3 regions of the Pseudoalteromonas sp. APC 3691 genome follow, and region 2 is predicted to be linked to each of the others. Evidence: predicted binding sites of a transcription regulator. Region 2 holds the regulator's gene; each other region holds the start of a gene.

Region 1 (3,882 bases), on a different contig from region 2:
AATAAAGAGTTAATACCAGTTGATAGATTATTCGACTCTTCAGAAAAAATAGTATCAACTCGATTAGCCTCAGTAATAAACTGATCGAAAAACGATTTATTAGAGGTATCACGATTTAGCTGTGACTGAGCAAACTCGTTTAATAATCGGTATGTTTCGCCTCGCCCTACTTGGTTATCAACCATAGTAGTAAACTCTGTACGCTCGCGCACATAGCCTTCGGTATTAACATTGGCGATATTTTTACTTGTCGTTTGCAATAGCTCCGAGCTTGCTCTAACCCCAGAACTGGCAATGTTTAATAAATTAAACGACATGTTACTCTACTCCTTGGCGGATCACGTTTGCCGCAATGTCTTTTAGCTGACTACTATTGAGCACTTTTTTTATTTTGCTGGCATAATTTGGATCGGTTGCATAACCTGCTTTTTGTAATGAATCTAAAAAGTCGTTTGGTTTAGCTGTATTTTGTAATGCTTCTTTGTAGCGTGGGTTTTGCGTTAAAAAATCAACGAAGTCGTTCACGCTGTCTTTAATTGAATCGTAGGCTCTAAAGCTGGCTTGTTTTTTAACGGGTGTGCCTTGCTCAAACTCAAGCGTTATTTTGCTTGCTTTATCGCCTTCCCAGCTTTTATCTGACTTAATATTAAATAAGTTATTTGAGCTGCCACCGTCATTTTTATTAATAATGTGCTTACCCCAACCGGTTTCAAGTGCCGCTTGTGCAACCATTACCGCAGGATTTAAACCAATTTTTTGCGCTGCCGTTTTAGCGTGTTCCCACACTGAACTTACAAACTCTTCCGCATTTTTAAATGTTGGGCTATCAGCTTTAGTCTCTGTAGTATCAACTTTAGGCTCAGCAATATCGGCTTTAGTACTCTTAACGATAAGATCGGGTTGCTTATTTTTTTGCTCATGAGGAAGCGCGGATCCGACTTGCGTATCGCTAAAGATATCGTTGGTTGTTCTAAGCACCGAGCCTGGCATAAAGTTTTTAGACTCAGGCGATAACTGCTGAACAATTAAATCGGCAAGGCCTAACGAGCCATTTGAAGAAAGCTCTGTTGAAAGTTGCTGATCGTGCATTTCTTCAAAAAACTTTACGCCACTTGAATTAAATGGGCTGTCTTTGTCTTCAAATGCTTCGTTAGCTTTGCGCATTCCTTTGAGCAACATTTGCGTAAAAATAGCTTCAAATTGTGCGGCCGCTTTTTTGAGCGCAGCTTTAGAGGCATCAGTTGATGCATCGCCGCTCGTTAAGGCTTCTTTACGAAGTGAATCTAAGTTGCCTAAATCAAAAAAGTTTTGTTTATCGAGGTGATTAGTTTCCATCGGCTTTTTGACACAAAATGAATAATGCAGTTAAAAATGCAAAAATTGAGCCACTACAGATAAAACAAGGAAGATAAAAATAATAAACTTAAGTTGCTGTAAATAAAAAGCCCTAATTTCAAAAATATGGGGCTTAAGTAATACGTTATTTATTGGCTTGGGTTATTTATATAACAACTAACTGTCCGTTAATTGCGCCGGCTTCTTTTAGTGCTTCTAAAATAGCCATTAAGTCACCAGGCGCTGCGCCTACTTCGTTAATTGCGCGAACTAAATCGTCAAGGCTTACACCTGGATTAAATACAAAGGCGCGCGAGTCGTCTTGGTTTACATCAATAATACTTTGCTGCGTGACAACTGTATCACCGTTTGCTAGCGGGTTTGGTTGTGACACATTTTGTTGTTCTGCAATTGTTACTGTTAAGCCACCATGAGTTATAGCCGCAGGCTGAAGCTTAACGTTTTTGCCAATGACAATTGTACCGGTGCGCGAGTTAACTATAATTTTAGCGGCCATGTCAGCTGGTTTAAATTCTAAGTTTTCGAGTGTTGATAAATACGATACACGCTGGGATGCATCGCGTGGTGCTATAACACGAATAGAAACAGAATCTATTGCTTGTGCGCTATTTGGGCCAACTAAGTCATTAATTGTTTTTTCTAGGCGTTTTGCCGTCGTAAAGTCTGGACGGTTTAGGTTGAAGGTAATGTAATCGCCTTGCATAAATGGGCTTTCTACGGTGCGCTCCACTGTTGCGCCATTTGGTATACGACCAACTGTAGGCGTGTTAATTACAACCTTACTGCCATCAAGACCTTGTGCGCCTAAGCCACCGACAATTAAACTACCTTGTGCAATTGCGTACACGTTACCGTCTACACCCTTTAAAAAAGTTTGTAGTAAAGTACCGCCACGTAAGCTGCCTGCACTACCAATAGAAGAAACCGTAATATCGATTGCTTGCCCAGGCTTTCTAAATGCAGGTAGTTCTGCATGCACCGCCACAGCGGCAACATTTTTAATTTTAGGACTTTGAGTTGAAGGTAGCGTAATACCAAAGCTGTTCAACATGCCTCTAAAACTTTGTTGTGTATATGAATTCTGCTCGCCAGTGCCAGGTAAACCAACCACTAAGCCATAACCAACTAGCTGGTTAGAGCGTACGCCTTCAACCATAGACACATCTTTTATGCGCTCAGCACTGGCGCTAAACTGCCAACCTAATAACACAACTAAACATAAAGCTTTAAGGCTATTCATGTTGTTACCCTCTAAAATGGAAACAGCGAACTGCTAAAGAAACGTGTAAGCCAACCAGGACTTTGCGCTTCTTGCGTTTGCCCTTTACCTGAGTATTGAATACGTGCATTAGCAATGCGGTTTGATTCAACCGTATTATCGGCGCTTACGTCTTGGGGGCGTACTAGCCCTTCTAAACGAATAAACTCTTCGCCGGTATTAAGCGTTAGCCATTTTTCGCCGCGTATAACTAAGTTACCATTAGGTAATACGCGCATTACATTAACCGAAATATCGCCCACTAAGCTGTTTGACTGGTTCGATTTTGAATCGCCTGTAAACGACGAATCGCTGCCAATACCAAACTGAATGCTGTCACCACCTATATTGACAGGTAGGCCACCTAATCCAATAACAGGGTCTAAGCTTGCCTCGGTTTCTTTGTCTGTTTCTGTTTTGGCGGCTTTTGTTGCTTGAGTAGACTCTTGCAGTTTAACCGTAATTATATCGCCAGTACGTAGCGCTTTTTTATCAGAATATAAGTCGTTTGATGTATGAGTATTAAATAATGAACCTGTGGCTACCAGCGGCTCTAAAATAGGCTCGGGGTACATAGGTGCGTAGTAAGGGTCGTCCTGCACTACTTCACTATTTTGCGTAGACATACAGCCACTTAAAAATAATGTGCCCGCTGTAAATAAAATAATATTACGCATAATTCCCCCTACTCTATTAAAGCTGTTGATTAATGTAACTCATCATTTCGTCAACGGCCGAAATTACTTTTGAGTTCATTTCGTAAATACGCTGAGTTTCGATTAGATTTACTAGCTCTTCAGTTACATTTACGTTTGAAGTTTCGAGTGAGCCTTGAATAATGCTCCCTAACCCTTCAACACCCGGGTTACCTTGTACCGGCGCACCACTTACAGCAGTTTCGGTATAAAGGTTTTGACCAATTGGCTCAAGGCCCGATGGATTAATAAAGTCACTAATTGTTAGCTGACCAATGACCACGTTATCGGCTTGCCCTGCAACACGTACAGATACTTCGCCGTCTTGCGAAACTGTAATTGATTGCGCGTCATCAGGTACATTCATTTCTGGCTGAATAACGTAACCAGCGCCCGATGTTACAATTCGTCCATCGCCATCAGTAGTAAACTGACCATTGCGCGAGTAAGCAATATTGCCATCTGGTTGCAGTACTTCAAAAAAACCTTCACCAGAAATCATCCAATCTAGTGAGTTTTCGGTGGTCAACATGTTGCCTTGCGTAAACTCTTTTTGGTTAGCTACAACTTTAG
Region 2 (3,882 bases):
ACTGTTTACAAAAATCTTTGTTGTTTAGTTTATCAGCAATGGTTGCTAGAGTCTTTAAGTGCTGCTGGTTATCGCCATCTGGTACGATGAGTGCGACAAAAATATCAACAGGGCGATTATCGATTGCATCAAAGTTTATTGGAGTTTCGCTAACGAGCACTAAAGCCAAAGGCTCTTCTGCACCGCTCATTCTTCCATGAGGAATAGCAATGCCACGCCCTATACCTGTACTACCTAATTTCTCTCTGCTCATTAAAGCATTAAGAATATCTTGTTGCGGTAAATACGGAAGTTTGTCGTGAGCAAGTTCGCTAATGAACTCTAAAATTCTTTTTTTGCTATTAAAAAGGACCGCAGCTTTGCTGCAGTCCTGGCATATAAGTGAACTTAATTTCATCATATTAGTGTCGAGCAAGCTTCTCTTTGTGTTTGATTACTTGGCGATCGAGCTTGTCGATCAACGAGTCAATAGCGGCATACATATCTTGATGTTCTGTAGAGGCAAATAGCTCAGCACCGCTTACGTGTATTGTGGCTTCTGCTTTTTGATTTAATTTTTCTACATCGAGAATGACATGAACATTATTAATATGATCAGAGTGTCTTTCAAGCTTCGCAAATTTAGTATTAATATAGTCTATTAGTGAATCGGTTAATTCTACGTGACGACCAGTTAAGTTTAGTTGCATAAGCATTACCCTCTTAGTTTAGCGTCTTAAATCAGACTTTTACGCTGATTTGACGGTGGAATAGCAAGAGATTCACGGTATTTTGCGATTGTACGTCTTGCTACTTTAATTCCTTGCTCAGCCAATATATCCGCTATTTTGCTATCACTCAATGGTTTTGCTGAGTTTTCTGCTGCGATTAATTTTCGGATAAGCGCACGTATTGCTGTAGATGAACATTCACCACCGTTTTCAGTACTTACATGGCTTGAGAAAAAATATTTAAGCTCAAATATACCACGGGGTGTATGCATGTACTTTTGAGTAGTCACACGCGAAATTGTCGATTCGTGCATTTCTACCATTTCAGCGACATCATTTAAAACCATTGGTTTCATGGCTTCAGGGCCATGTTCAAAAAAGCCTTGTTGTTGCTTAACAATACAATTAGTAACTTTTAATAGCGTGTCGTTTCTACTTTCTAAGCTTTTAATAAACCATTTAGCTTCTTGTAAATGTGAGCGAATAAACTGGCTGTCGCCACTTGATTTTACAGTGCGAGACATTGCCGCGTATTGGCTATTAACACGAATTTTAGGCATGCTATCTGGGTTTAATTCGACAACCCAGCGGCCTTTAATTTTTTTAACTGACACATCAGGAATAACATACTCAGATTCTTCCCTTACAATAGTATCTGCAGGTTTTGGGTTGAGAGTATGTATTAGTGTCATCACTTCTTTAAGCTCTTCTTCTTTGAGCTTAGTTTTTTTCATTAATGTACGATAGTCGCGAGCTGCTAATAGATCAATATGCTCGGTTAAAATCATTTTCGTTTCATTAATGTAAGGTGTTTCTTTATCAAATTGATTAAGCTGAATACACAAACACTCTTGTAAACTACGTGCAGCAATACCAACAGGATCAAACAGTTGAATGCGTTTTAATACGGCTTCAATTTCATCAAGTTCGACTTCGTTATCATCTTCGTTTTCTTGATTAAAGCTTTCTAAAATCTCTTCGCAGCTTAATGTTAAAATACCTGAATCATCGACGGCCTCTACAATCGCAATAGCGATGGCTTCATCGGTAGGGCTAAATGGCGTTAGTTGTAATTGCCACATTAAATACTCATGGAGCGTTTCAGTAGAGGCGCCTTGGTATATTGATTCGTCTTCAGGCATTGGACCTGATGAGGCTGCAGGAGCGGCACTCATGTACTCATCCCAACTAACATCCATAGCCATGTCGTCACTTAGCGTGTCTTTTGCAAGTGCTTCACCAGTATCTTGTTCATATTCGCTCGGAGCATCATCAGCAGATGCGCTAACAGTTATGTCATCGGTATCAGCTTTTTGCTCGTTTTTACCAGCAGCGTCTTCAGAATAGTCTGCCTCTTCAACCTCTAATAGTGGATTACTGTCGAGAGCTTCTTGTATTTCTTGCTGGAGATCCAATGTACTGAGTTGCAACAAACGAATAGCTTGTTGCAACTGTGGAGTCATTGTAAGTTGCTGGCCCATGCGCAGCTGTAGTGATTGCCTCATGTATCTCTAACAATCCTTTTATGTTGTTATAATTAATACTAGCAGATGCTTAAAGACATGGCGTAAATGTTACAGCCTAAATTGCTCGCCTAAGTAAACATCGCGTACTGTTTTATCATTTAATACGTGTTCTGGAGTACCTGATGCAATCAGCTCCCCATGAGAAACAATGTAGGCTTTTTCACAAACATCAAGGGTCTCTCTTACGTTATGGTCGGTAATTAATACTCCAATCCCACGATTTTTAAGATGTTCTATTATTTTCTTTATATCTAATACCGAAATAGGGTCAACACCGGCAAACGGTTCATCCAGTAATATAAATTTAGGATCGGCTGCCAGCGCACGTGCTATTTCTACACGACGACGCTCTCCACCCGATAATGCCATACCTTGGCTATCACGAATGTGTTGTATGCTAAATTCATCTAATAAGTTATTGAGCGTGTCTTCTCTGGCTTGTTTATTTAGTTCTTTGCGCGTTTCTAAAATGGCCATTAAGTTTTGATAAACAGTCAGCTTTCTAAAAATCGATGACTCTTGTGGTAAGTAGCCTATGCCTAATCTAGCACGACTATGCATAGGTAAAAGAGTAATATCGTTATCATCAATAGATATTTTACCTTTGTCGCTAGGAACAAGCCCTACAATCATATAAAAAGTCGTTGTTTTACCAGCACCGTTAGGGCCAAGTAAGCCAACTATACTGCCAGCTTGTACTTCAAGGCCGACGTTTTTTACAACTTCACGACCTTTATAGCTTTTTGCCAATAGTTCTGCTTTTAATGTGCTCATGGTTGACCTTTATCGCCTTTTTTACTTTTTTTAGTTTCGATCGGTACTAAAATTGTGTGAACGCGGTCAGTTGAGTTTTCATCTTTTTCGGCACTGATGAGCTGCTGCTCTATGTCGTAGGTAATGCTTTTAGCATTTATTTTTTGTCCGGCTTGCGATACTTGTGCATTACCAACAAGCGTTAAAAAACGCTTAGATACATCATAACGTACTTCGTCAGCACTGGCGCTCATAGTCGTGCCATCTGATTGCTTTTCTTCAAAGTGCGCAGGGCTACCTGTAGCAATTAATAATTGTTTATTATCACCAAGTTCATCGCGTTTATGTACTTCTAAGCGGTCGGCTGTGATACGGCGGTTACCGTGAATAATTTCAACGTTTTTCTCAAAAATTCCGACATTAGCTTTTAATTGACCTTCTTGCTTATCGGCGCTTATTGAAATTTGATTGGCAGCAGGTTGCGTGTTTTGCTCTGCTGCACTACTATTAAACGCTAGTATAAGTGTAGGAATAATAAGTGATTTTAATATTTTATTGGTCATAATATATGGTTCGCGTATGGTTAATTAGTTTTATCACTTCGGTTTTTAAGTCGGCTTCTAGGCCTTTACCGGTGATTTTTAAATTGGGTCCAGTGATAATGACGGGTTGCTCCGAACGCATTGTTAATAACTTTATATCAACCTGAATATTATCAGCATTGATTTTGTCTATCATGGCGTTATCGGTTAAGTTTTTGGCAACCACATTACCTTCTAAAATTAATTGTTTATCTTCGTATAATGTTGCTTCGTCTGCATTTATTTGCCACGTTTGTTGTTCGTTATATAAAGTAAAAATGGGTTTTTCGAAAAACGTGAAACCTAATTGCT
Region 3 (3,882 bases), on a different contig from region 2:
GAAATAGATATGATTAATCAAGTTAATCATAACTTTGAAAAAATAGACTATGCCTTTACTGTGCACTCGAATGATTATCTGCAAGCACTTGAATTATTGAGTGAAGATCAAACTCAGCTCGGTGCTCAAAATATAAGCGGATTGCAAGCAGTAGCTAAAGTTTCTGCTGTTGGCATGGGTATGAAATCACATTCTGGTGTCGCTAGTTTATTTTTTGATGCATTAGCGCAGGAAAATATTAATGTGGTTTTAGTCTCGACTTCAGAGATTAAAATTTCAGTTTTAATAGATGAAAAGTACCTAGAGTTGGCTGTTCGTGCATTACACAAAGCATTTTTAACAGAAAATGGATAGATTGCGAGTTTTTACTTACTTTTCAGTCTAATTTTCATTAGTATGTTTAAGCGGAATCTTATAATTTTTATTGGAACATGGGAGCAAGAGAATGCTAATACTAACTCGTAGAGTAGGTGAAACCCTAATGATTGGTGACGAAGTAACAGTTACTGTTCTAGGTGTTAAAGGAAATCAAGTTCGAATCGGTGTTAATGCACCAAAAGACGTATCAGTGCATCGTGAAGAGATTTACATGCGCATACAAGCTGAAAAGTCGAACCCTAATCCGGGCAATGCTTAATCAACACGTATACGTAGTTGAGTAATTAACTCAACTAGTCAAAAGCCACTCACTGAGTGGCTTTTTTGTTTATAAAAGCGAGTGTTTCTGGGGTTAATATTTGTCTTGAAATATACTGCATGCCGCTTTTATTTTTAATAATAATACCTTGCTGCGTATCTATTACTTCGCTTATGTCTTGCCAAGTTAGCTGAAAGCTTTTGTAATGATTAGCTGATTTAATACCTTCTTCATCAAAGGTAAGTGTTACTTCTGAGCCTGATGCTCTGCTGAGCATTTGTCTGGTTACCCACCAAGGTCTGCGATAGTAAAAAGCGACGCACTCTAGTACACCTAGCATGATCATAAACGATCCTAAGTAATGATCGTTTAAAACATAAATGCCAAATAAACCAAGCGCAACCAGTAGTACAAGTAAAAAGTACTTAGGTTTGGCGCGTTTACTGTACGGGAGTGACTCATCAAAGCACTCATAAAAGTAGGGTTTATCTAGCGTGTAGGTTGTTGTAAATGCCATATTGCCTTGCTTTAAATATCGTTTTTTTTATTTTAACAAGCTAACCGCTAAATGAGCAGCTTTATAGTCAGTGATTTTATTACAGACACAAAAAAACGGCCCTAAGGCCGTTTTTTAGCGATAAAAGAAGAATTAACAGTTAGTTTCTTCAGCGTTTACGCCTTCTTTAACATTTTCACATGCATCTTCTACTTTGTTTTGCACGTCAGTTACTGCTTCGTCAATACGTTCGCCTGCGTCTTCTGCATGGTTGTCTTCACAACCCATGATGAAAAAACTTGCGAATAGACCGATTAGTGCTGCTTTTACAGTTGTTGAATTCATAATGTAATTCCTTGTAAGTATTAATTAAATTTTAGTGTGTTAGTTGAATGCTTTATCTACCTGGGCGATTTACCACGTAGTGCACCTGAAACTAATGAAATCACTAAAAGTACTAAAAAGATAAAAAATATAATTTTTGCTATACCAGCTGCGGCACCTGCGATGCCACCAAAACCTAACACTGCAGCGATTAAAGCAATAACTAAAAATGTAATTGTCCAGCGTAACATTGTTTTCTCCTTGGTTATCAAATTTGCTCATAATAACTAATGCCAGTTACATGCCAAAGTTTATTTTTTATTAATATCAATAGCTTATGTTTTTTGGTTATGTTTTTAGTTATTTGTTAGTTAGTAACTTTTACGCTTTGTTATGTAAGTTATTCACACTGTTACAAATTGCTGGCAAAAATCCACTGAGAATATTTTTTTGGTAAGACCAATTAACAATTAGTGTGTGTTTTTGTACTTATTATAAAGTTTGGTGTGTATTTTTATTAAGTTGAATAGTTAATTAACAACTTCTATATAACTATTAGCTATAGTCGTTATTTCCTACGTGTATTATATGGCGTATGGTTGCTGGGTTATGGCATGTAAATAAGTTGAGTGTTATGTTGTTTATAGTTTAATTGGTTTTACCAATTTACAAGATGTAGACAAAGCGACTAGTTTTGTTATCATCCAGTGAATAAATATTTAATTAAATCGATTTTTTATTTTCGATATGGGTTTCAAGGGGGAGAAAAATGGATATAGGTGCTCTACTCACAACGGCTGGTAGCTTAATGCTAACTGGTATGGTTGGGGTGTTTGTATTTCTGTCGATATTAATTGGTGCAGTAACGCTTATGTCTAATTTGGTGACGCGCTTTAGCGAACCAGAGGCATCACCAGCTAAATCACCGTCTTTTAAATCTCAAGGTGTGCCTAATGAGCACATCGCTGCTATTAGTGCTGCCATTGCTCAGTACAAATCAAATAACAAATAAGGGGCACACACATGGCTAAATTAAAATTAACAGAATTGGTATTACGCGATGCGCACCAATCATTGCTCGCAACACGTATGCGCCTAGACGATATGCTACCTATTGCTAGCAAGCTAGATGATGCAGGTTATTGGTCTATTGAATCGTGGGGCGGTGCTACATTTGATTCGTGTATTCGTTATTTAGGCGAAGATCCTTGGGAGCGTATTCGTGCGCTTAAAAAAGCGATGCCTAATACTAAACAACAAATGCTATTACGCGGTCAAAATCTATTGGGTTACCGCCATTACGCTGATGACGTAGTTGAAAAATTTGTAGAACGCGCACATAAAAATGGCGTTGACGTATTTCGTATATTCGATGCAATGAACGATGTACGCAACCTTGAAACAGCTATTAAAGCGGCTATAAAAGTAGGCGCACATGCTCAAGGTACTATTTCGTACACAGTTAGCCCTGTTCATACGCTTGAAATGTGGCTGACTCTTGCTAAGCAATTAGAAGATTTAGGTTGTCACTCAATTTGTATTAAAGACATGGCGGGTTTATTAAAGCCATACGATGCTGAAAAACTAATTAAAGCACTTAAAGGAACTGTATCGGTTCCTATTGCTATGCAGTGCCATGCTACAACTGGTTTAAGTACTGCGACTTATCAAAAAGCGATTGATGCAGGCATTGATATGCTTGATACCGCTATTTCATCTATGAGTATGACTTACGGACACACTGCTACTGAAACTATTGTATCGATAGTTGAAGGTACCGAGCGCGATACTGACCTTGATTTAAATCACCTAGAAGAAATTGCTGCTTACTTTAGAGATGTACGTAAAAAATATGCGGCATTTGAAGGTAGCTTAAAAGGGGTTGATGGTCGTATTTTACTAGCTCAAGTACCTGGTGGCATGCTTACAAACATGGAAAACCAACTTAAAGAGCAAGGCGCGGCAGATAAGCTTAATGAAGTTTTACTTGAGATCCCACGTGTACGTGAAGATCTTGGCTTTTTACCTTTAGTAACACCCACGTCGCAAATTGTAGGTACTCAAGCTGTACTTAACGTGCTAACCGGTGAGCGTTATAAAACAATTACTAAAGAAACTGCTGGCGTATTAAAAGGTGAATATGGCTTAACACCAGCACCAATGAATAAAGAGCTACAAGAGCGTGTGCTTGATGGAGCTGAGGTTATTACTTGTCGCCCTGCAGATAACATTGCACCAGAGCTTGCAACGCTTGAAGCTGAATTATTAAAAGAAGCGCAAGAGCAAGGTTTAACACTTGCTGATGATCAAATTGATGATGTACTAACTTATGCATTGTTTCCACAAGTTGGTTTGAAGTTTATTAAAAACCGCAACAACCCAGGTGCATTTGAGCCTATTCCTACCGTTGAAGATAAGAGCAATA

What was found. Region 2 encodes sigma-54, which starts transcription at its own class of promoters, with help from an activator protein. Its sites were predicted from a motif close to GTTGGCACGNNNNTNGNNT; they were not measured.
Region 1: a site for sigma-54 is predicted at 1,372-1,390, ahead of flgJ (flagellar assembly peptidoglycan hydrolase FlgJ). Genes of this name have one in related genera too.
Region 3: a site for sigma-54 is predicted at 1,748-1,766, ahead of QL998_RS11200 (DUF1328 family protein). Genes of this name have one in related genera too.

Annotation. Positions count from the first base shown of each region.
Region 1 covers NZ_JASDCB010000006.1:65,034-68,915, forward strand. Annotated here, with positions in the region: gene flgK (flagellar hook-associated protein FlgK) at 1-317, opposite strand, end outside; gene flgJ (flagellar assembly peptidoglycan hydrolase FlgJ) at 319-1,335, opposite strand; gene QL998_RS03465 (flagellar basal body P-ring protein FlgI) at 1,502-2,596, opposite strand; gene flgH (flagellar basal body L-ring protein FlgH) at 2,608-3,291, opposite strand; gene flgG (flagellar basal-body rod protein FlgG) at 3,308-3,882, opposite strand, start outside.
Region 2 covers NZ_JASDCB010000007.1:82,798-86,679, reverse strand. Annotated here, with positions in the region: gene ptsN (PTS IIA-like nitrogen regulatory protein PtsN) at 1-397, opposite strand, end outside; gene hpf (ribosome hibernation promoting factor) at 402-689, opposite strand; gene QL998_RS04090 (RNA polymerase factor sigma-54) at 716-2,215, opposite strand; gene lptB (LPS export ABC transporter ATP-binding protein) at 2,285-3,010, opposite strand; gene lptA (lipopolysaccharide transport periplasmic protein LptA) at 3,007-3,552, opposite strand; gene lptC (LPS export ABC transporter periplasmic protein LptC) at 3,542-3,882, opposite strand, start outside.
Region 3 covers NZ_JASDCB010000030.1:6,957-10,838, forward strand. Annotated here, with positions in the region: gene QL998_RS11180 (aspartate kinase) at 1-354, shown strand, start outside; gene csrA (carbon storage regulator CsrA) at 446-637, shown strand; gene QL998_RS11190 (YcxB family protein) at 687-1,154, opposite strand; gene QL998_RS11195 (hypothetical protein) at 1,287-1,478, opposite strand; gene QL998_RS11200 (DUF1328 family protein) at 1,535-1,708, opposite strand; gene QL998_RS11205 (OadG family transporter subunit) at 2,227-2,469, shown strand; gene oadA (sodium-extruding oxaloacetate decarboxylase subunit alpha) at 2,481-3,882, shown strand, end outside.